Regions from separate parts of the Glaciecola sp. 2405UD65-10 genome, predicted to be linked through region 1. Evidence: predicted binding sites of a transcription regulator. Region 1 holds the regulator's gene; the other holds the start of a gene.
What was found. Region 1 encodes sigma-54, which starts transcription at its own class of promoters, with help from an activator protein. Its sites were predicted from a motif close to GTTGGCACGNNNNTNGNNT; they were not measured.
Positions count from the first base shown of each region.

Region 2: a site for sigma-54 is predicted at 3,432-3,450, ahead of ACOI22_RS11865 (P-II family nitrogen regulator). Genes of this name have one in related genera too.

Region 1 covers NZ_JBMEUF010000003.1:41,747-51,897, reverse strand. Annotated here, with positions in the region: gene ACOI22_RS15465 (calcium/sodium antiporter) at 120-1,076, shown strand; gene ACOI22_RS15460 (KpsF/GutQ family sugar-phosphate isomerase) at 1,080-2,042, shown strand; gene kdsC (3-deoxy-manno-octulosonate-8-phosphatase KdsC) at 2,044-2,652, shown strand; gene lptC (LPS export ABC transporter periplasmic protein LptC) at 2,649-3,209, shown strand; gene lptA (lipopolysaccharide transport periplasmic protein LptA) at 3,178-3,780, shown strand; gene lptB (LPS export ABC transporter ATP-binding protein) at 3,806-4,534, shown strand; gene ACOI22_RS15435 (RNA polymerase factor sigma-54) at 4,643-6,169, shown strand; gene hpf (ribosome hibernation promoting factor) at 6,191-6,478, shown strand; gene ptsN (PTS IIA-like nitrogen regulatory protein PtsN) at 6,490-6,933, shown strand; gene rapZ (RNase adapter RapZ) at 7,031-7,954, shown strand; gene ACOI22_RS15415 (HPr family phosphocarrier protein) at 7,969-8,241, shown strand; gene mgtE (magnesium transporter) at 8,331-9,689, shown strand; gene arcB (aerobic respiration two-component sensor histidine kinase ArcB) at 9,696-10,151, opposite strand, start outside.
Region 2 covers NZ_JBMEUF010000001.1:2,679,769-2,689,919, reverse strand. Annotated here, with positions in the region: gene ACOI22_RS11875 (sulfotransferase) at 1-1,569, shown strand, start outside; gene ACOI22_RS11870 (ammonium transporter) at 1,757-2,965, opposite strand; gene ACOI22_RS11865 (P-II family nitrogen regulator) at 3,024-3,362, opposite strand; gene ACOI22_RS11860 (choice-of-anchor L domain-containing protein) at 3,801-5,282, shown strand; gene ACOI22_RS11855 (peptidoglycan-binding domain-containing protein) at 5,384-5,989, shown strand; gene rhlP (rhombotarget lipoprotein) at 6,031-6,870, opposite strand; gene ACOI22_RS11845 (hypothetical protein) at 7,018-7,404, opposite strand; gene ACOI22_RS11840 (hypothetical protein) at 7,557-8,033, opposite strand; gene ACOI22_RS11835 (hypothetical protein) at 8,597-9,118, opposite strand; gene ACOI22_RS11830 (hypothetical protein) at 9,236-9,616, opposite strand; gene gyrB (DNA topoisomerase (ATP-hydrolyzing) subunit B) at 9,997-10,151, opposite strand, start outside.

The sequences.
Region 1 (10,151 bases):
AACAAAACGTACATTTTAATTATATATCTTATTTATTTTTGATTTTATGTGATTTCGTTAGCTGAAATCGCTACAATTTGAGACAATAAAGTTGTTGTCAATTGCAAGAAGAATCATTAGTGATTATAAATTTAGTAATTTTCTTAGTGGGTTTAGTGGTACTTAGTTGGAGCGCTGACCGTTTCGTTTATGGTGCATCGGCCTTAGCAAAAAATATAGGCGTTGCGCCTATGATGATTGGTTTAACAATTGTGGCAATGGGCTCATCTGCGCCTGAAATTGTTGTGGCTGCGACTGCCTCACTCTCTGGTAGCTCCGATACCGCTGTCGGCAATGCCTTAGGTTCTAACATTACTAACATTGCTTTGGTGTTAGGTATTACTGCAATGATAAAACCCTTATTGGTATCATCTACTACGCTGCGCCGCGAGTTGCCAGTGATGCTGCTTATTACCCTTATTGCCGTGTATTTTTTGTCTGATAGCGAACTAACAAGAATCGAAGGGATTATTCTTATTTCCCTATTTGTTTTTGTTATTGCGGGTATGGCGGTGTTGTCATTTAAAGTAGAAAAGAATGACCCACTAGTTGCCGAAACTGAAACGGAAGTCCCGAGTAACGTACCGACCACTAATGCAGTATTTTGGGTCATTGTTGGCTTAATATTACTGCCATTAAGCGCCCACTTCCTAGTTGATTCAGCCGTTTACATTGCTCGCTACTACGGCATTAGTGACTTAGTCATTGGCTTAACTATTATTGCCATTGGTACCAGTTTGCCCGAGCTTGCCGCGAGTGTGGCAGGCGTATTAAAAGGTGAAGACGACTTAGCGCTAGGTAATATTATTGGTTCAAACATATTTAATTTACTGGCCGTATTAGCGATGCCAGGCTTAATTCATCCTTCAGTGATAGATGGTGCTGCCGCAAACAGAGACTCATTGGTTATGTTAGGCTTGTCAGTGTTGTTATTTGTTTTTTGTTTTAACTTTCGCGGCACACGGCAAATTAACAGAACCGAAGCGGGTATCTTTATACTCATATTTTTAGGCTATCAATACGTGTTGTTTTCATAATTTATGACTTATTTAAGCTCTGCTAAACAAACTTTTTCGATTCAAACCGATGCGCTTCAATCGCTAGCCAACAATTTAGACAGTAGCTTTACCGAAGCCTGTGATTTGCTATTGCAATGCAAAGGCAAGGTTGTGGTATGTGGCATGGGTAAATCGGGCCACATAGGCAACAAAATTGCAGCTACGCTCGCAAGCACTGGCACTCCCTCATTTTTTATGCACCCGGGTGAAGCGAATCATGGTGATTTTGGCATGTTAAGCCCAAATGACGTTTTGATTGGTATTTCTAATTCAGGCGAAACCGCCGAACTAGTAGGTTTACTCCCGTCAATAAAAAGAATTGGTGTACCCATTGTGGCTATTACCAACAATGCGAAAAGTAGTTTAGCGCAAGCCTCAGCGGTTAGTTTGTTGCTTGGCGTAACCAAAGAAGCGTGTTCTTTAGGCTTGGCTCCCACAACCAGCACTACTGCTACCCTAGTACTAGGAGATGCTATAGCCGTTGCGCTTTTAGAAGCGAAAGGATTTACCGCAGAAGATTTTGCGTTTTCTCATCCGGGCGGTGCTTTAGGTAAGCGTTTGTTACTTACCGTAAATGACATAATGGCTAGTGGCGATGACATTCCTCTTGTATCGCAAAATGATTCATTAAAACAAGCCTTACTTGAAATTTCATCAAAGGGTTTAGGTATTACCGGCATAACAAATGAGCAAAATACCTTAGTAGGGATATTTAGTGACGGTGATTTGCGCAGAACCCTTAACTCACCGATTGATATTCAAACCACGTCAATACAAAGTGTAATGACCAAAGGCGGCGTTCATATTAACGCTAACGCGTTAGCAATAGACGCCCTTAACTTAATGCAAAGTAAGCGTATTAGTGCCCTGTTTGTAGTTAACGAAGAAAACCAAGCGGTCGGCGCACTTAATATGTACATGCTGTTAAAAGCAGGAGTGGTATAACATGGCTCAACCCATTATTGATGAAAACATACCTAGTGCTAACCAAGAAGGCGCCGCTCATAGTGTAGCGACTTTATACCAAGCAGTTCCTTCTAAAATTTTTGATGCATGCAAGCAAATTAAATTAGTGGTGTTTGATGTAGATGGCGTATTCAGTGACGGCAGTATTTACCTAGGTAACAATGGCGAAGAATATAAAGCCTTCAATACTAAAGATGGTTATGGGGTGAAAGCACTCAAAAGCTGTGGCATTGATGTGGCTGTTATAACTGGGCGCGATTCAGCTATTGTGAAAAACAGAATGAGCGCCTTAGGCGTTAAACATTTAGTGCAAGGACGTGAAGACAAACACACGGCGTTAACTGACTTACTAAATCAACTTAAGCTTGAAACTAGCCAAGTGGCGAGCATGGGTGATGATATGCCTGATGTAGGTATGTATAGGTTGTCGGCTATTAAAGTAGCGGTAAATGATGCGCACCCATATGTAAAACAACAAGCTAACTTTATAACGACCCTTGGTGGTGGCAAAGGTGCGGTTCGCGAGTTTTGCGATTTGCTTTTGCAAGCACACGGTAAATTAAATATGCAACATGGTGCCAGCGTATGAATAGAACCGGCTGGAGTGTGTTATTCATATTTGCAGCCGTGGTAGCTTTGTACGTGTCTATTTTGTTTCAAGATCCCAAAGAACAAAGCAGCGAAAAAGGCGACCGTGAACTTATTCCAAATTATAGTGCCCTAAACTTAAACAGTAAGTTATACGATAAAAACGGCAAATTAAGTCACCAAGTAGCGGCTGATAAAATGGAGCATTACGAAGAACTTGGCTTTGCAATTTTTGAAAACCCTGTATACACGCTATTTTTAGATGATGGACAACCGTGGCAAATTACGGCTCAAGAAGGCACCTTGCATAACAACAATAGAATACAACTTGAGAAAAACGTAAAAATTGTTAATTTGCGCAGTGAAGAGTATGTTAAAGCCATTGCTACCGAATTTATTGAAATTGATTTAGAGAGTAAGACCCTGTTTTCTGACCAAGTGGTAGAAATTAAAGGGCAAGATTATTTAGTTACCAGTGTGGGTTTATTTGGTGATTTAGTTACCCAACAATACGAGTTAAAAGAACATGTTAAAACGCAAGTTAACCCCCAGTTTTAAGCACCTAGGGCTACTTTTTATATCAGCAGCCTGTGCGCTGACTTTTCACGCACATGCCCTACCCGCTATGGCGGCACAAACTGCAGAAGATAGCAGTGCTACATCAACCATTGCACAAGATTTTGATTTGCCGGTTACGCTTACGTCAAATCACCAAGCAATTGATGGCAAGAAAAAAACGTCTATTTTTACTGAAAATGTGGTTATTCGCCAAGGCAGTCTAGAATTACTTGCTGACCGCGTTGAACTTGATGCTACCAATGGCAAGCGCCAAGAAGTCATTATAGCAAGCGGCAGCCCCGCCAGTTACAAGCAGCGCTTAGAAGACGGTACTATAGTAGAAGCACGAGCTAACAAAATTGTATATACCGTAGCGTCTAGAACGCTTTCGCTTCGCGGCCAAGCCGTTATTGTGCAAAACGATGTGAAAGTAGATGGTGATTCTATTTTGTTTGATATGGCGAAAGAGCAAATCTTAGCTGAATCTGATGAAAACAGCAGTGGCCCCGTTACTACAGTAATAAGCCCTGGTGCATTTTCGCAAGAAAAGTCTGATTCAGAACAACAATAAACAACGCTATTGAAGGATTGTATTTGTGACCAGTACGCTGTGCGCCAGAAACTTAGCTAAATCGTATAAATCTCGCCAAGTTGTGCGCGATGTAAGCATTGAAGTATCAACAGGACAAATTGTTGGTCTGTTAGGCCCCAATGGTGCAGGTAAAACCACTACTTTTTATATGATAGTGGGTTTAGTACCACTAGATAAAGGCGATATTTTTATTGATCAAATGAACTTAAGCCACCTTCCTATGCACGAGCGTGCAAGAAATGGCATTGGTTATTTACCTCAAGAAGCCTCTATTTTCAGAAAACTCACTGTGTATGAAAATTTAATGGCCATATTGCAAACTCGCAAAGATATTTCAAAAGACCAGCGCGAAGTCATAGCTGATGAACTGCTTGATGATTTTAATATTAATCATATTCGTAACAGCCTTGGCATGAGTTTATCAGGTGGCGAAAGACGCCGCGTTGAAATTGCGCGGGCATTATCAGCTGATCCCAAGTTTATTTTGCTTGATGAACCCTTTGCAGGGGTTGATCCAATATCAGTAAATGACATTAAAAAAATAATTTACCAATTAAAAGAACGTGGCATTGGGGTTTTGATTACTGACCATAATGTAAAGGAAACCCTTGATGTATGTGAGCTTGCGTACATTGTGAGCCATGGAGAATTGATAGCTAGCGGCACGTCTGAAGAAGTTCTTGCTAATCAAACGGTAAGAGATGTTTATCTTGGCGAACAATTTGCATTATAAACCTCTTTTTTTTTCCTAATTAGGGAGTATGATAAGCATTAATGATAGGAATCGCTAGGTAAGGTAGATGTTTTACATACTTGAGATAGGCGCAGTAGAAGGATAGTAATGAAACCCTCGTTACAACTGAAGTTCAGTCAACAATTGACTATGACCCCCCAATTGCAACAAGCTATTAAGCTGCTGCAACTGTCAACACTTGATCTGCAACAAGAAATTCAAGAAGCCATTGAATCCAATCCCCTTTTGGAGACGGTAGAATTAGACTATAGCAATGAAAACGCTGACCGAGGCGAAACGCTCGATTCCCGAACTGACAAAGAACAAGCTTCAGCGAATATAGAAGGCGTAAACGAAGCGAATGCATCTTTAAGTAGTGGCGAAAAAGATGTTCCTGATCCTATGGATGCACATGAAGCACTTGAAAACCGCGATTTACCCAATGATTTACCGCTTGATAGTTCATGGGAAGATTACCTAGGTTCTACATCAGCCCCCACTAAAATGACCGGCTCAAGCCCTGACGACGACTACATATTCCAAGGCGAAACTACCGAAAACATTCAAGACCATTTGCTATGGCAAGCTGAAATGACGCATTTTAGCGATAATGACATGTCAATAGCGATTGCCATAATTGATTCAATTGACGAATCAGGCTATTTAACCAGTTCGTGTGAAAACATATTAGATAGCTTAGATAACGAAGACATTGATTTAGACGAAGTAGAATGCGTACTTAAACGTATTCAACGTTTTGACCCTATTGGTGCAGGCGCACGTTCAGTACAAGAATGCTTATTGGTGCAATTGCAACAATTTGATAACGATACACCATGGCTTGAGCAAGCCCGCTCACTGATTGAAGAACACGCTGACTTATTAAGCAGCAAAGACTACCGTACACTTATGCGTAAAACGCGTTTAAAGGAAGATCAACTGCGTGAAGTCATGCGCTTATTGAAAACCTTGAATCCTCGCCCGGGTAGCGCAGTTTCATCAAGAGAGCCTGAATATGTTATCCCCGATGTTAATGTTTACAAAAATAAAGGCGTGTGGACAGTTGAATTAAACAACGAAGCCCTACCCGCCCTTACCGTAAATGAAACCTACGCGAAACTATCGAAAACCAGTAATTCGAACGATTCGCAATATATAAAGTCTCATTTACAAGAAGCAAAATGGTTTATTAAAAGTTTGGAAAGCAGAAATGAAACCCTTTTGAAGGTGTCGCATTGTATTGTTGCTAAACAACGTGAATTTTTTGAGCAAGGTCCTGAAAAAATGCAGCCCATGGTATTAAACGATGTGGCTGAAATGGTAGACATGCACGAATCAACTATTTCACGTGTTACAACACAAAAGTACATGCACACCCCAAGAGGCATATTTGAGCTTAAGTATTTCTTTTCGTCACACGTATCTACAGAGTCTGGCGAAAATTGTTCTTCTACTGCTATTCGTGCGTTCATCAAAAAATTAGTTGCTGATGAACCATCGAACAAGCCGTTAAGTGATAGCAAGATTGCGCAATTGCTTGCCGATCAGGGCATTAATGTGGCCCGGCGAACAATTGCAAAATACCGGGAATCGTTAAACATTCCCCCTTCTAATCAACGAAAAAGCCTTGTCTAAAAGGCAAAGAGGACCATCAATATGCAAATTAACCTTACCGGTCATCACGTCGAAATCACCGACTCATTGCGCACTTATGTTGACACTAAGTTTGAAAAACTCGAACGACATTTCGACCATATCAATAATGTGCATGTAATACTTAACGTTGAAAAACTTAACCAAAAAGCGGAAGCCACTGTACACATGAGTGGTGGTGAAGTATTTGCTAACTCAGAACACACCGATATGTATGCGGCTATTGATGGCTTAATTGATAAGCTAGATCGCCAAGTTATTAAACACAAAGAAAAACTTAAGCGTCACTAAGCTAACTAACTATGATCATAAATGACATAATTTCACTTGACCGAACTCAATGTTCGGTTGAGTGCCATAGCAAAAAACGAATTTTTGAAAAAATTTCTGAAATTGCTGTATTGCAGTCACCTGAGCTTGACCAAGTAGAAGTGCTTTCAAGTCTATTAGGTCGAGAAAAAATGGGCAGTACTGGTATTGGAAATGGCATTGCTATTCCACATGGCCGAATAAAAGGTCTGAGTCATATGATTGCAGTAATACTCACAACCAATTCTCCAATAGATTTTGACGCAATTGATAGTCAAGCCGTTGATATATTCTTTGCGATTTTAGTGCCCGAAGAACAAACTAGCCAGCACCTTGAGGCTTTATCAGGCATAGCAAAAAAATTAAGCAATAAAGACATTGTAAAAGCAATAAGAAAAGCTGAAAACAAAAACGAAATAGTGGCTGCCCTAGCTTAAGAGTGAAATTGATTCACTACCTGCAAAAAGCACTCTATACTGAAAACACGTAATTTCTCACTCTGCAACACCTTTTATTTAACGCGAGTTTTACACTATGAAATTATTGATCATTAGCGGGCGTTCAGGTTCAGGTAAATCAATTGCACTTCGCGCACTTGAAGATTTAGGCTATTACTGCGTAGATAACATTCCTGTTTCACTGCTGCCCACACTTACCAATACGGTAGTCGAACAACACGAACTTGTTGCCGTAAGTATAGATGTGCGTAACATGCCCGATTCGGAAAATGAAATCACCGAATTGCTAGAATATTTGCCCGAGTTTTGGGACATTACCATTATATTTATTGATGCTAGCGATGATGTATTAATAAAGCGTTATAGCGAAACTCGCCGCTTACATCCCCTTTTCAAACTTAACAATTCACTAGTTGACGCCATTGCAGCTGAACGTGACATTTTAGTGCCAGTGGCCGAAAAAGCCGACCTCCATATAAATACCGATAATTTGTCAGTACATGATTTAGCAGAAACTATTCGTGAACGAGTGCTAGGCAAGAAGAGTTCTGATTTGGTGATTGTGTTCGAATCATTTGGCTTTAAATATGGCTTACCTAAAGACGCCGACTACGTATTTGATGTAAGGTTTTTACCCAATCCTCATTGGGACCCAGATTTACGCCCTTATACGGGTTTAGATAGCCCAGTTGAATTGTTTTTGTCAGGCCAACCTTTAGTGATGAAGCTTATTTGGCAAATCCAAAATTTCATTACCACCTGGCTGCCACATTTGGAAAGGAATAACAGAAGTTATGTAACGGTAGCTATTGGTTGCACGGGCGGCCAGCATCGCTCGGTGTTTGTTTCTCAAGCCTTAAGTGAAGCATTCAAAAAAAGCCACGGTGATGTTCAAGTTAAACATCGAGAGCTTAAGCGAATCAAGAAAGCCCAAGCTGAAAAAGAGGCTATAGAAGAGGCCGCTATTGAAAAAGTTAAGCAGGCTCAAAACAATGAATAAACCGGAGCGTGCAAATGGAATTAGTTAAAACCCTAACCATTATTAATAAATTGGGCTTACACGCGCGCGCCGCAACTAAATTAGTAGAATTGGCGAATCAATACGAAAGTGAAATACTTATAGAGCAAGATGAGCAGTCAGCGCCAGCAAATAGCGTGCTTGCTTTGCTTATGTTAGGAAGCGGAATGGGCAAAGAAGTTACCGTAAAGTGCAAAGGAGATGATGCCCAAGCGGCAATGGACGACATAGAAAACCTAATTGCGAATAAGTTTGATGAAGGCGAATAAGCCTCTGAATTTACAACAATTCATACATTTAATACTAAGATAATGCTATACTTTTGCTAACTCGCTAGCAGAAACACTTGGATACGAGCATGTCGGAAACCATTGAAAACAAGACAACACAAGACAGACTAGCGTCAATTAGTAAATCACTAAACGCCGGCGCATTCGTGCGTGTACGCAAGCTATTGCATGACATCCCCCCCGGTGATACCGCCCTTTTACTTGAATCATCTCCCGCCAAAACGCGTACTGACTTATGGAAAATGCTTGATGCAGATTTTCATGGTGATGTGTTAGAAGAGCTCAGTGAAGATGTAAGAAACGGTATAATAAGCAACATGGTTCCAGCAAGCGTAGTAGACGCGCTTGAAGACATGGATACTGATGATTTAGCCGAAACCTTAAGTACGCTGCCCGAAAACGTTTTAAATAAAATTTTAAAATCGATGGACGCCCAAGACCGCTTACGAGCAGAAAAAGCGTTGTCATACGGGGAAGAAACCGCTGGCTTTATTATGAATACCGACACCATCACTCTGCGAGATGATGTATCGGTTGACGTAGTAATACGCTATTTGCGCTTAAAGCTAGAATTACCAGAAAACACTGACACCCTTTATGTGGTAAACAAACAAGATGCCTTAATAGGCACCGTTTCACTATCAAAACTACTAACCTCCAAACCCGATGTTACCGTTGCGGAAATAATGAATGATGAGCCTGAGGCCATTTTAGTTGATACCCAAGAACGCGAAGTGGCAAGTATGTTTGAACGCTACGACTGGTTATCAGCACCGGTTATAAGCGAAGACGGGACCCTAGTGGGGCGAATTACCATTGATGACGTGGTCGATATTATTCGTGAAGACGCTGAACACTCAATGATGAGCATGGCCGGTTTGGATGATGAAGAAGATACTTTCGCCCCCGTTGGGCAATCAACTAAACGCCGTTCAGTATGGTTAGGTGTAAATTTAATCACCGCCTTATTAGCCGCCGCTGTAAGTGACATGTTTGAAGCAACGTTAAGCCAATTGGCGGTGCTTGCTATTTTAAATACCATTGTACCGAGTATGGGAGGCGTTGCGGGAAACCAAACACTAACCTTGGTTATTCGTGGTATGGCTCTGGGCCATGTTGCTACCACTAATGCCCTATGGTTAGTCAGAAAAGAATTATTTATTGGCTTTTTAAACGGGCTTATTTGGGCGTTTTTAATTGCCTCAGTAATAGCAATTTGGAAACAAGATTACGTGCTTGGCGGCGTAATTGCGTTCGCCATGATGATAAATATGATTGCCGCAGGTTTAGCGGGTGCAACCTTGCCTATTATTATGAAGAAGCTGAAGATTGACCCAGCGCTAGCCGGTAGTGTGATATTAACCACTATTACCGACGTGGTGGGTATATTTGCATTTTTAGGAACAGCAACGCTGTTCCTAATTTAACATTGCTTAGTCTTCTATTTGTTGGCGCTTGAGCCAGTCATGCAAATGGCTTACGTCTTGTTCAATCGCCATTTCGAGTTGCTCTAGCCAATCGTGAACGTTTTCCCACCACGCTGGGTGATCACCCTGTTGCATCATATTAGCGGTGCTTTGTACTCTTGTTAAACCTACGCTGCCTGCAGCCCCTTTAATTTTGTGCGCTTGTGAGCAAACATCGTCTTTATCATCTGCCGCTAACGATACTTTAAGCGCTTCCATGTACTCAGGGATTTTCTCTTCAAAGACTCTTAAGCTTGCTTCAACCATGCCCTCACCAATAGTTTCTATCAACATAGACAGCAAGTCCATATCGAGCACTTTTTGCGTAGTCTCTTCTATGACAATTGCAGAAGTCTGCTTTTTGGGCTTTTCTTCTTCCACTAGGTTGTCATTCGCAAAAAGCTCGTTGAATACTTGAATGAT
Region 2 (10,151 bases), on a different contig from region 1:
AATATTGACCGCTTGAGTAAACTGCCCAAACCTATTTTAGCGGCCACCGATGCTTTGCATTCAGGTAATATTGCCTTGGCTGACAGAATATGTAGGCAATATTTACAGCAGAATAAACATTCTGTTATTGCCTTAATGCTATTGGCAGACATTGCATTAGAGCTTAAATATGTATCAGAAGCCGAGTTTATTCTAGAAACATGCGCAGAGTTAGAGCCTCAAAATAGTGAAGCCAAGTACGAGTTATACCGAGTTTATACAAAGCTTGGTAAGTTTGCTAAGGCCTTAAACCTAGCGAATGAACTTGTGGAGCAAGATAAGAACAATATATTTTATGAAGTAGCTAAAGCCACGTCATTAGTGGGTTTGGGTGAATTAGATGAAGCGATTGAGATATACGAGTGTATATTAAAAATGCACCCAGCAAAATCTCATGTTCACTTATTATTAGGGCATGCTTATAAAACCGCAGGAAGTGTTGACGCGTGTATTAGTGCATACAAGAATGCTTATACTCATAACCAAGACTACGGCGATGCTCTCTGGAGCTTAGCAAACGTAAAAACTTATACGTTTAGTGCTGAAGAAGTTGAGCAGATGCTAGCCGCCACTAAAAAAGATGCGGTCAGCATTACTGACAAAATTCATATGCATTTTGCTTTAGGTAAAGCTTTTGAAGATACCCAAGCATATGACACCTCGTTTTATCATTATAAGCAGGGCAATGAACTTAAAAACAGTACATTGCATTACTCAAGTGATGAACACGCAGGTTTTGTGCAAAATCAAATAGATTACTTTACACCTGAACTAGCAGAACAACTCAAAGACCTAGGTTGTAATGATAAAGCGCCTATTTTCATAGTAGGTATGCCCCGCGCGGGCTCTACTTTGCTTGAGCAAATATTAGCGTCGCACTCACAAGTAGATGGCACTATGGAACTGCACGAAATTCTTGGACTAGCGGCAAATTTGAGCAAAAAGTCTAATGGCAAGGTTGTGTATCCAAACAATATGCTAAGTATTCCTAAAGATTACTTTAAAGCCTTTGGTGAAAAATTTATTGCTGACACTAAGGTGTACCGCCAAGGAGCATTGTATTTTATAGATAAAATGCCCAACAACTATATGCATATTGGCTTGATAAAACTCATTTTACCCAAGGCTAAAATTATAGACGCAAGGCGCGATCCAATGGCCTGTTGTTTTAGCGGCTTTAAACAGCAATTTGGCGAGGGCCAAGAGTTTAGTTATTCGTTACATAACATTGGCCGCTATTATCAAGAATATGTGCGCTTAATGGATCATTGGCAAACCGTGTTCCCTGGTGAAATTTTGCAGGTTCAACACGAAGATATGGTGCATAACACCGAAGCTGAAATTAGGCGTTTACTAGACTATTGCGAATTACCGTTTGAAAACGCATGCCTTAACTTTCATCAGAATAAACGCGCGGTTAAAACCCCCAGCGCACAACAAGTTAGGCAACCTATTTATACATCGGGCCTAAAACAGTGGGAGCACTATGCCCCCTACTTAGACGAGCTAAAAGCAATGTTTTCGGCCTAAGCCTGCGCTTGGAGTTTGTGGCCTGCGCCACAATGACCGGTGTATTGGTCATTGCAGCCCTGCCTCCGTCATTGCAGCCCTGCGCTTGGAGTTTGTGGCCTGCGCCACAATGACCGGTATATTGGTCATTGCAGCCCGCCTCCGTCATTGCAGCGAAGGCTGCAAGCTCCAAACATCACCACAACGCTTAATCTTTACCCGTAGCACCAATATTATGAATACTCAAATCAGCACCTTGGTACTCTTCTTCTTCACTTAGCCTAATAGTGCTTAGTTTACTAACCAGCCCGTATACAATAAAGCCGCCTACTAGCGCAACAACTATGCCCGCAACGGTGCCAATTAGCTGAGCCATAAACGAAACACCGCCAAGGCCGCCTAAGCTTTCAAGACCAAAAATACCCGCCGCTAAACCGCCCCAAGCACCGCACACGCCATGAAGCGGCCACACACCTAGCACATCATCAATTTTCTTAGTTTGTTGCATTACCGTAAATAGCTTAACGAAAATAAAGCCTGCCACTATACCCACCATTAACGACCCCATAGGATGCATTACGTCAGAGCCTGCACATACAGCCACTAAACCAGCTAAAGGGCCGTTGTGTATAAATCCTGGATCGTTCTTACCAAACCATAAGGCAGCCAGTATTCCGCCCACCATAGCCATAAGTGAATTCATAGCCACTAGGCCGCTAATGCCATCCATAGATTGCGCTGACATCACGTTAAAGCCAAACCAACCAATGCTGAGTATCCATGTACCAAGAGCAAGAAAAGGAATGTTAGATGGGGCAAAGGCAACTAAGCGATTATCTTTAATACGGCCCATACGCAGGCCTAAGAAGTAAACAGCAACTAAGGCTAACCAACCCCCTACTCCATGCACTACAACCGAACCTGCAAAGTCATGGAAAGCAGCACCGGTTGTTTCTTCTAACCACGCTTGAATGCCATAGTTTCCGTTCCACACTATCCCTTCAAAAAACGGATAAACAAAGGCAACAATTAGTGCCGAAGCAATTAAGAATGGATAAAACTTGGCTCGTTCAGCAATGCCCCCCGATATAATTGCGGGTATGGCGGCTGCAAATGTCATTAAAAAGAAAAACTTAACTAGGTCATAGCCATTGTTTGCTGATAAATCTGCGGCATTTGCGAAAAAGGTGGTGTCATAAGCTATGTAATAACCAATGAAAAAATAGGCAATGCACGATACTGCAAAATCAGTGATAATTTTAACTAGCGCGTTTACTTGGTTTTTGTGACGCACAGTGCCCACTTCTAAAAAAGCGAATCCTGCGTGCATGGCAAATACCATAATGGCGCCAATTAATAAAAAATAGGTATTAGAACTTTGCACCAAGGTTTCTATGGCGCTATTAACTTCATTCATATTGTGTCTCGATATAGGTGTTGTTTGTGCTGTGAGCAACTAGTAGAGGTACTGCGCTTTAAACTGCTTCGTCGTCTCGCTCGCCTGTTCTTATGCGGATTGCACTTTCTAGATCTATAACGAAAATCTTTCCATCGCCAATTTTGCCGGTTCTTGCTGTTTGAGCAATAATTTCAATGCAGCGCTCAACTAAAGCATCACTTACCGCTATTTCAAGTTTCAACTTAGGTAGGAAGTCAATTTTATACTCTGCTCCACGGTAGGTTTCTGAATGCCCTTTTTGGCGGCCAAAACCTTTTACCTCAGAAACCGTTACGCCCGATATTCCAACTTCACTTAAGGCTTCACGAACATCGTCTAATTTATAGGGTTTAATTATTGCTTCAATTTTTTTCATCAATGGCTCACTTCTGTGCATTGCATTATATTCGGGCATTGAATTTGACACAATTGAGCAACAAAATGCAAACAAATATTTAGCAAACTTAGGACAAACATTTTAAGTTCTTACACAAAGCTATTTTAGTTTTTGGGCTGTACTTTTTCAGATTTTGCTACGAATTGAGCATTGAGCGACCTACATTCATTTTTACAATTTTCAACTTCTGATATTTTTGTCAATTATTTTTACACTTCACTTAAGAAAACTATATTGCTTTATGAAAAAGTTGATAATTATCATGCAATTAAAACCTTATTTTTGTATGGCTCGTTTATTGCTACACCTTACCTCTGGATACTTTAGGTAGCCCACACCCTGTTTACAAAATACACTTAAATAGATTGATTTACCTCAGAAGAGGCTTGCATTAATCTAAAACGGAATTTAATAATAATGAAATATTTTACTCAAACAGCAACGCTAACTAGCATTTCTTGTGCTGTTGCTTTAGCAATTGGTTCAACTAGCGCTAGTGCTATTGAAATTACTTCTACTAATAGTGCTGAAGATCTCGCAAATACACTAATCATTCCTAATTCTGGCGTAACTATTACTAGCTACAGTCTTCTTGGCGGTGTAATGGTTGGAGGCGAAGGCCCTGCCCCTGTAGAATGTGATGACGAAGTTGAATGCGATGTGCAACTTCCTATTGATCCTTGCATTGATAATGTAGAGTGTGAAGGACCTATTCTTGCAAGTATATCTACACTTGCAGCTGATACGCTTATCACACCTCAATCAGGCACTTTTACCAATACATCTGATGTATATGGTCTTCCAGTTGCAGGCGGTGTTGTATTCAGTACTGGCGATGTAAACAACTATGAAGATGGCCCTAATACTAGCGGAAGTTTTTCAGGCTCCTTTAACTCATCGGCTACAGATGAGCAAAATGCAATTTTGGAAGGTATAACAGGACAAACCGAGCATTACGATCCTGTTGAACTTAATATTACATTTGACGTGGCTGAAGACGTAGAGCAAATTTCGTTCATTGCTGCTTTTGGATCTGAAGAGTTTCCTAATTTCGTCGGGACCGAATTTATTGATGGATTTGGCATGTTTGTAAACGGAACCAATGTTGCTGGTGCTTTAGAAACTGGTGCAGAGCCAGGTACAAGCCCTCTAGCAATAAATATCAACCATCCTGATTTTAGCGCAATTCAAGGTACCGAACTTAATGGTGTACTTGCACCGAATGGCATTCCTTTAATGCGCTTTGATGTGCCAGTTGTTCCTGGTAGCGAAGGTAATACATTCAAACTAATCCTTGCTGATGCAGGTGATTCTAGTTTTGATAGCACCATCTTTTTAAGCAGCTTTGGTGACTTTGATTCTGACGGCGGCGACTCTGAGTTCACACCCGTATTACCCGACCCAAGTAACCCAACTAACGACGAAGGCGCGTTTGTTATTCAGTTACCTGAAGTTGAAGCTGGTGAAACTATTTGGTTCGACCCTGACGTAGCGACCGGCTATACTTACACCGCTACTGACGGTGGTTTGTTTGCCAGCGTAACGGCACCAACCTTGCTAACTGTAAATGATCCAAACGGTTACTTAGTGACTTATGTTAATTCATTAGGCGACACCGTAGAAATGGCCTTAATGGCTAACTCTACTGTTCAGTTTGATATTCCAGTATCTACCTTTACCATTACTGGAATCGACACTGACCTTATGTTATCACCTTCTGATGGCGGCGCATTCGTGACAGGTGTATCGTTCTCAGAAGCAGGTCAATTCGGCGTATTGCAATTGCCAATCACCACATTTGTACCAGGTCCAACAGACGTATCTTCACCAGGTGCACTTGCATTATTTGGTTTAGGTCTATTAGGTCTTGCTGGTTTACGTAAAAGTAAGAAAGCATAGTTTTAGACTATCCTTACTAAGTTAATTGGTAGTAATATAAAAGGCCTGACGCAAATAGCATCGGGCCTTTTTCTTGATTAAAAAGTACAAGAGAGTTTGTTTTGAATAAATTAATATCTATTGTGACGGCGTGTGCCATTGGTATGTGCGGGTCGCTGGTGGCTAATGCCGCTGATACCGAAGGAAAGTTTGCGGTTAAAGGCGCGGGCAAGCGCATGTGTAGTGATTTTTTAAAAGCCAGTGAAGCTAAAACCACCGACTACTATTTGTATGGTGGTTGGTTGGAAGGCTACTTAAGTCACTTTAATAGCACCCAAGAAAACACTTATGACGTGACCCCATGGCAATCTACTGAACTCATGCTTGCTTTGTTACAACGTCATTGCCAAACCAACTCCGACATGCATTTTTTAACTGCTACCAATAGTTTGATCAAAACATTATTTCCTATTCGCTTAGAAGCGAACTCAATAATGACCAAAATTGATGTGCAGAATACACAGTCGTACTATTACTCAGAAATACTGTTACGTGCTAAAAAGCGTTTAAAAGCATTAGGTTTTTTAAATGGCGATGTAGACGCTAATTACGACAATAACGACGTTAAAGCGTTTGCGGCTTTTCAAAAGTCGATTGGCATACGAGAAACGGGTATTCCTGACCAGCCAACTTTAATGGCCTTGTTCTTAAAGCCCACAGAAAAATAGAAAAAAAGGTCAGTATTAATTTGCATCACATAGCTTGCGAACTAACACTGACCCTTTTTTAAGACATATTTTCTTGTTAGCACTACGAACACCAAAACTAGCAAAGAATACCCCATTGAACCGCCACCACTAAAACCTTCTCGATGTTCAACTTTTGCTATTTTTTCTTCTTTGACTCTTGTTTTAAAGCGAGCAAGTTCAGCATCTAAGTTTACCGTCATATCGGTCACTGCCAACTCAAAACCTTCTAACGATTTTTCAGAAAGAGTTTCATCAATTCCTACAGCAGTAGTTCTTTTTTCAATTTTATTAATACCTGGAGCTCTAAAAAGCATTTTCTTACTCTTTATATCAAAAACAGCCGTATCAACAAAGGTTTGAATAGAGTTTTCATTTCCAGGAATAATATACATACCGACTATTGTCCAATAGAGTAAAGCAGCATTGTTTTCTAGTGACTGAGATACTTGGTCATAGGAAACCAAAGCCATCACATCGACATCATATAGCCTCCCAACTTGCTCTAAAGTCGAAAAACCTTCACCGCCATTTAAGTAAGTGCTTGGTATAATTTCAATATGGTCAATGTAATCATATTTGAGAAATGATTTTTTGACTGTCTCAAGCAGTTCAACTTGGTCCTTACCGTGAATTCCATCATTTTGCCAATTTTTAGATGGAACAAAAGCTAAACCTACTTTAACTGGCAACTTTAAAACTGGCATTTCTGGTTTATGTTCAGAACGACTTGTTTCATCTGGGTATAGAAAATCCATCAAGCTACTCGATTGCGTTTTCTTTCCAGTATTTTGGCTTAGTATCGAACTACATGAAGCTAAAAAAGCTATCCCTAGTATTGTGATTAATATTCTAGATTTCATCGACATTCCTTTTGCTAGTGCTAACGCCTCGTTAAGAGGTGAGTAATTGTTGGTTAAAATAAGCGACGCAGGAGCAAAAGCCAACTGTTATTTGTCTTTTTAAATGCATCGTTATATTTCTTTGTTTCCAAGGTAACAACATATATATTAATGAAACAACCCAAAATAATATGCTGGAAAAGAGAGGGCTATAAATAAAAAGCCTAATCCCTGCCCATTCCCTTTAGCTAAGCGAGCATTTGTTTCATCACCTTGCTGGTATAGAACATCCGCATTATGACCTACGGGAATGATTTTTGACTGAAATGAAGTTTTAGATTTAATAACATAGGTAGAGCCATTAACTGTTATCTGATAATTTGGACGATACACTTTTCTTTTAATATTATCGCTATCTTTTGAAAAGTATTCATCATAGCTAATTATCTTACCTGTGGTTTTCAAGGCGTTTTTATTAAAGCGACGATAATCATAGCAGATATATACGCCTACCCCACTAAAAACAAGGCCTCCAATTAATGGTATAACATTCATGAGCTCTCCTTGAGATTAGAATTTGGGCTTATTCAGCATTAAAACATGACGCCTCATTCAGCGGCTAAAAATTGCTGACTAAAATAAGTGACGCATGAGCAAAAGCCAACTGCAATGTCCTGCTTCATCGGTTTGTTATACGCGCTCATAAATCAATCTACCTCATTCACTAATTTAAACTCTAATTGGTCTCGATTTCTTAAAACTGAAATAGCAGAACTTCCAAACTCTTTCGGAGCTTTAAGGAGATCTACACATTTACTAGTAAGATAAATAAGTTCGTTATCTGTGTAAAGTTCCGGTATTGGGTTATCACAGTTACCCATAAAATCGCCATCCTTTGAAAAAAGGCTGAATCTAATCGTATAAAGAGATGCTTGTGAAGATGACTTTAGGTTTATCATCTTGTAACTGAGAATAATATGGTCTTCTTTTAAAGTTGAGCTTATCTTTTCAATACCCAGTGCATTTACAAATGAAAATTCGTAATCCGATTTAACTGCGTTATATGACTCATTAAATATGGCTTCAGTTCTTGGTTGAGCAGTAAGAGCCCAAATTGTCATAGCTGCTGCAAATGCTATAGAAAAGCCTATCCCCCAGAAAAATCCATTAAAAACTTTATTCACTCAATCACCCTTTTCAGCCTACAACGCCTTACAATTTGTCCCGCTTTAACAGCTTGTTAGAACTTACTTTAACTCTTCTAGTTAAGAGCCAACCAATAAATACAGTAGCAAATTGAATACCGACGACAGGTAAAGTAATAAATAGGTCAATTCTGATATTTGTTCTTGGTGATAATGACATTTCACCAATCAACCAAACGAAAGCAACTAATATCATTGAGTAATTTAACAAATTTTGCAGTTTCAATTGAAAAGTTTCATCTTTGAATCTACTTATGATTAGTGAAATAACTGATATAGAAGTAATCGTCAAAATAGAAAAGAATGACAATAAAAATATACTCCTCCATGGCTGAGCTTCAGAATCAGTAGGTATTCCGATTATCGAATTGCATCCACTGACCGCTGCGAACAATAATAATAATACGATAAATTTCAAATCAAACTCCATTTCAGTTTGTAACTTCTAACGCCCCACCTAGGGGCGCCAATACGCAGGCTATAATACGGAGCGAAGCGAAAAGAGCCTGCGTGTTTGTGTCCCAACGAGCGCCAGCGAGTGACTATAGTGGTTTGTTAGGTTTTACCGGAGCCCCAACTACCATGTTGTAAATTGGTCCAGGACACTTCTCTATTTCGGGGCAAAACCAATTTGAAATGCTCTCTTCACCAATGAAGCCAAGTTCATCAACATTACCATAAACATCTTTTGAGCCATCACATACCATTGCGTTTAGCGCAAAATGGAACCTGCTTCCCAGCACCGAATAAGCTGCAATCGTAGTTGGTACATGTGATTTAGGTTTTCCATCTACTGACTCGGATAAGATTTCCATTTTTAGTGCACTTATAGGAGAGCACATTCTAATTTCTTCGTTCGTGAGTCTGACCGTTAACGTGCGTATTATTTCTTTATCTGAGTTTAAGTATATAAAATTCCATATTGCACCAGCTTTGACAGAGCTAGGCGTTGGCTTTTTCATAGCTACCGTTACTTCTTTGATATATTCCCAGTATTCATCTTTAGCGATACGCTCTTTGTCTGATGTGCTAGTACATCCGGAAATGAAAAAGAACAATGTCAAAAGTGAGATTAACTTCATAGAAACCTAACAGCTCGTTAAGAGGCAATAAAATAGTTGGCTAAAATTAGCGACGAAGGAGCAAAAGCCAACTGTTTTTTGTCCTGCTTTAACGACTTGTTATGTGATTGCTTCATATACACCCTGCAAAGTTCCAAAATATCTAGCTGGTTGAAACTCATAAAAGCCAACATATACTAGGTGTTTATGAGCACAATACTCGCAAACAGTAATCGCCAAGTATGGCTGACCACCCTCATGAGACTTTATAAACTCAGAAACTTGCGGAAACGATATCTTACTCTTTATTTCTAGTAAATCTGAGTCACAAAAATTATTTTCCCAATTGCTCGCTTCATCTAAAAACTTCCAAAAATCGAGTCTTATGCGCCGTTGACATGCACCACAAATGAAAGAAAATATCGGATTTTCATTCTCCATACCATCGAAGAACTTTTGGGTATCAACAGACGGTTCCTTGTAAGTTTGCCCAATTTTCATTCATCCACCTTCACATAACAGCTTATTATGAAGACTTCATCCTGTTATTTCCTAAACGCTTCATAGTTAATTCATTTCAATAGCTTACCTCGATATTTATAGGTATTTCTAGCTTTTATTACTGCATTTATATTGAATGCATAGTAATTACGCATAATAATTTTTAAATAACTTCGTTAAATCAGTGTGTTAGCTTTTATTTTACTTTAGTTGTCTGTTTAGGAGATTCTTGCCTTCGCAAGAATGACGAGAGACGGTGCAGGAATGAATTGGGGGCGGTGAATGACAGGCCTTATAAATAAAAAAGGTGCTCGTTATGAGCACCTTTAGTAACAGTGATAAATCTTTTAGTACTTAGTAAAAGGTTCTATCATTGTAATCTACACGTCTAAGTTTTCAACGTTAAGCGCATTTGACTCTATAAAGGCTCTACGTGGCTCAACCTGGTCACCCATTAGCGTAGTGAACAATTGATCCGCGCCAATAGCGTCTTCAATGGTTACCTGCAGCATCCTACGTTGTGAAGGATCCATAG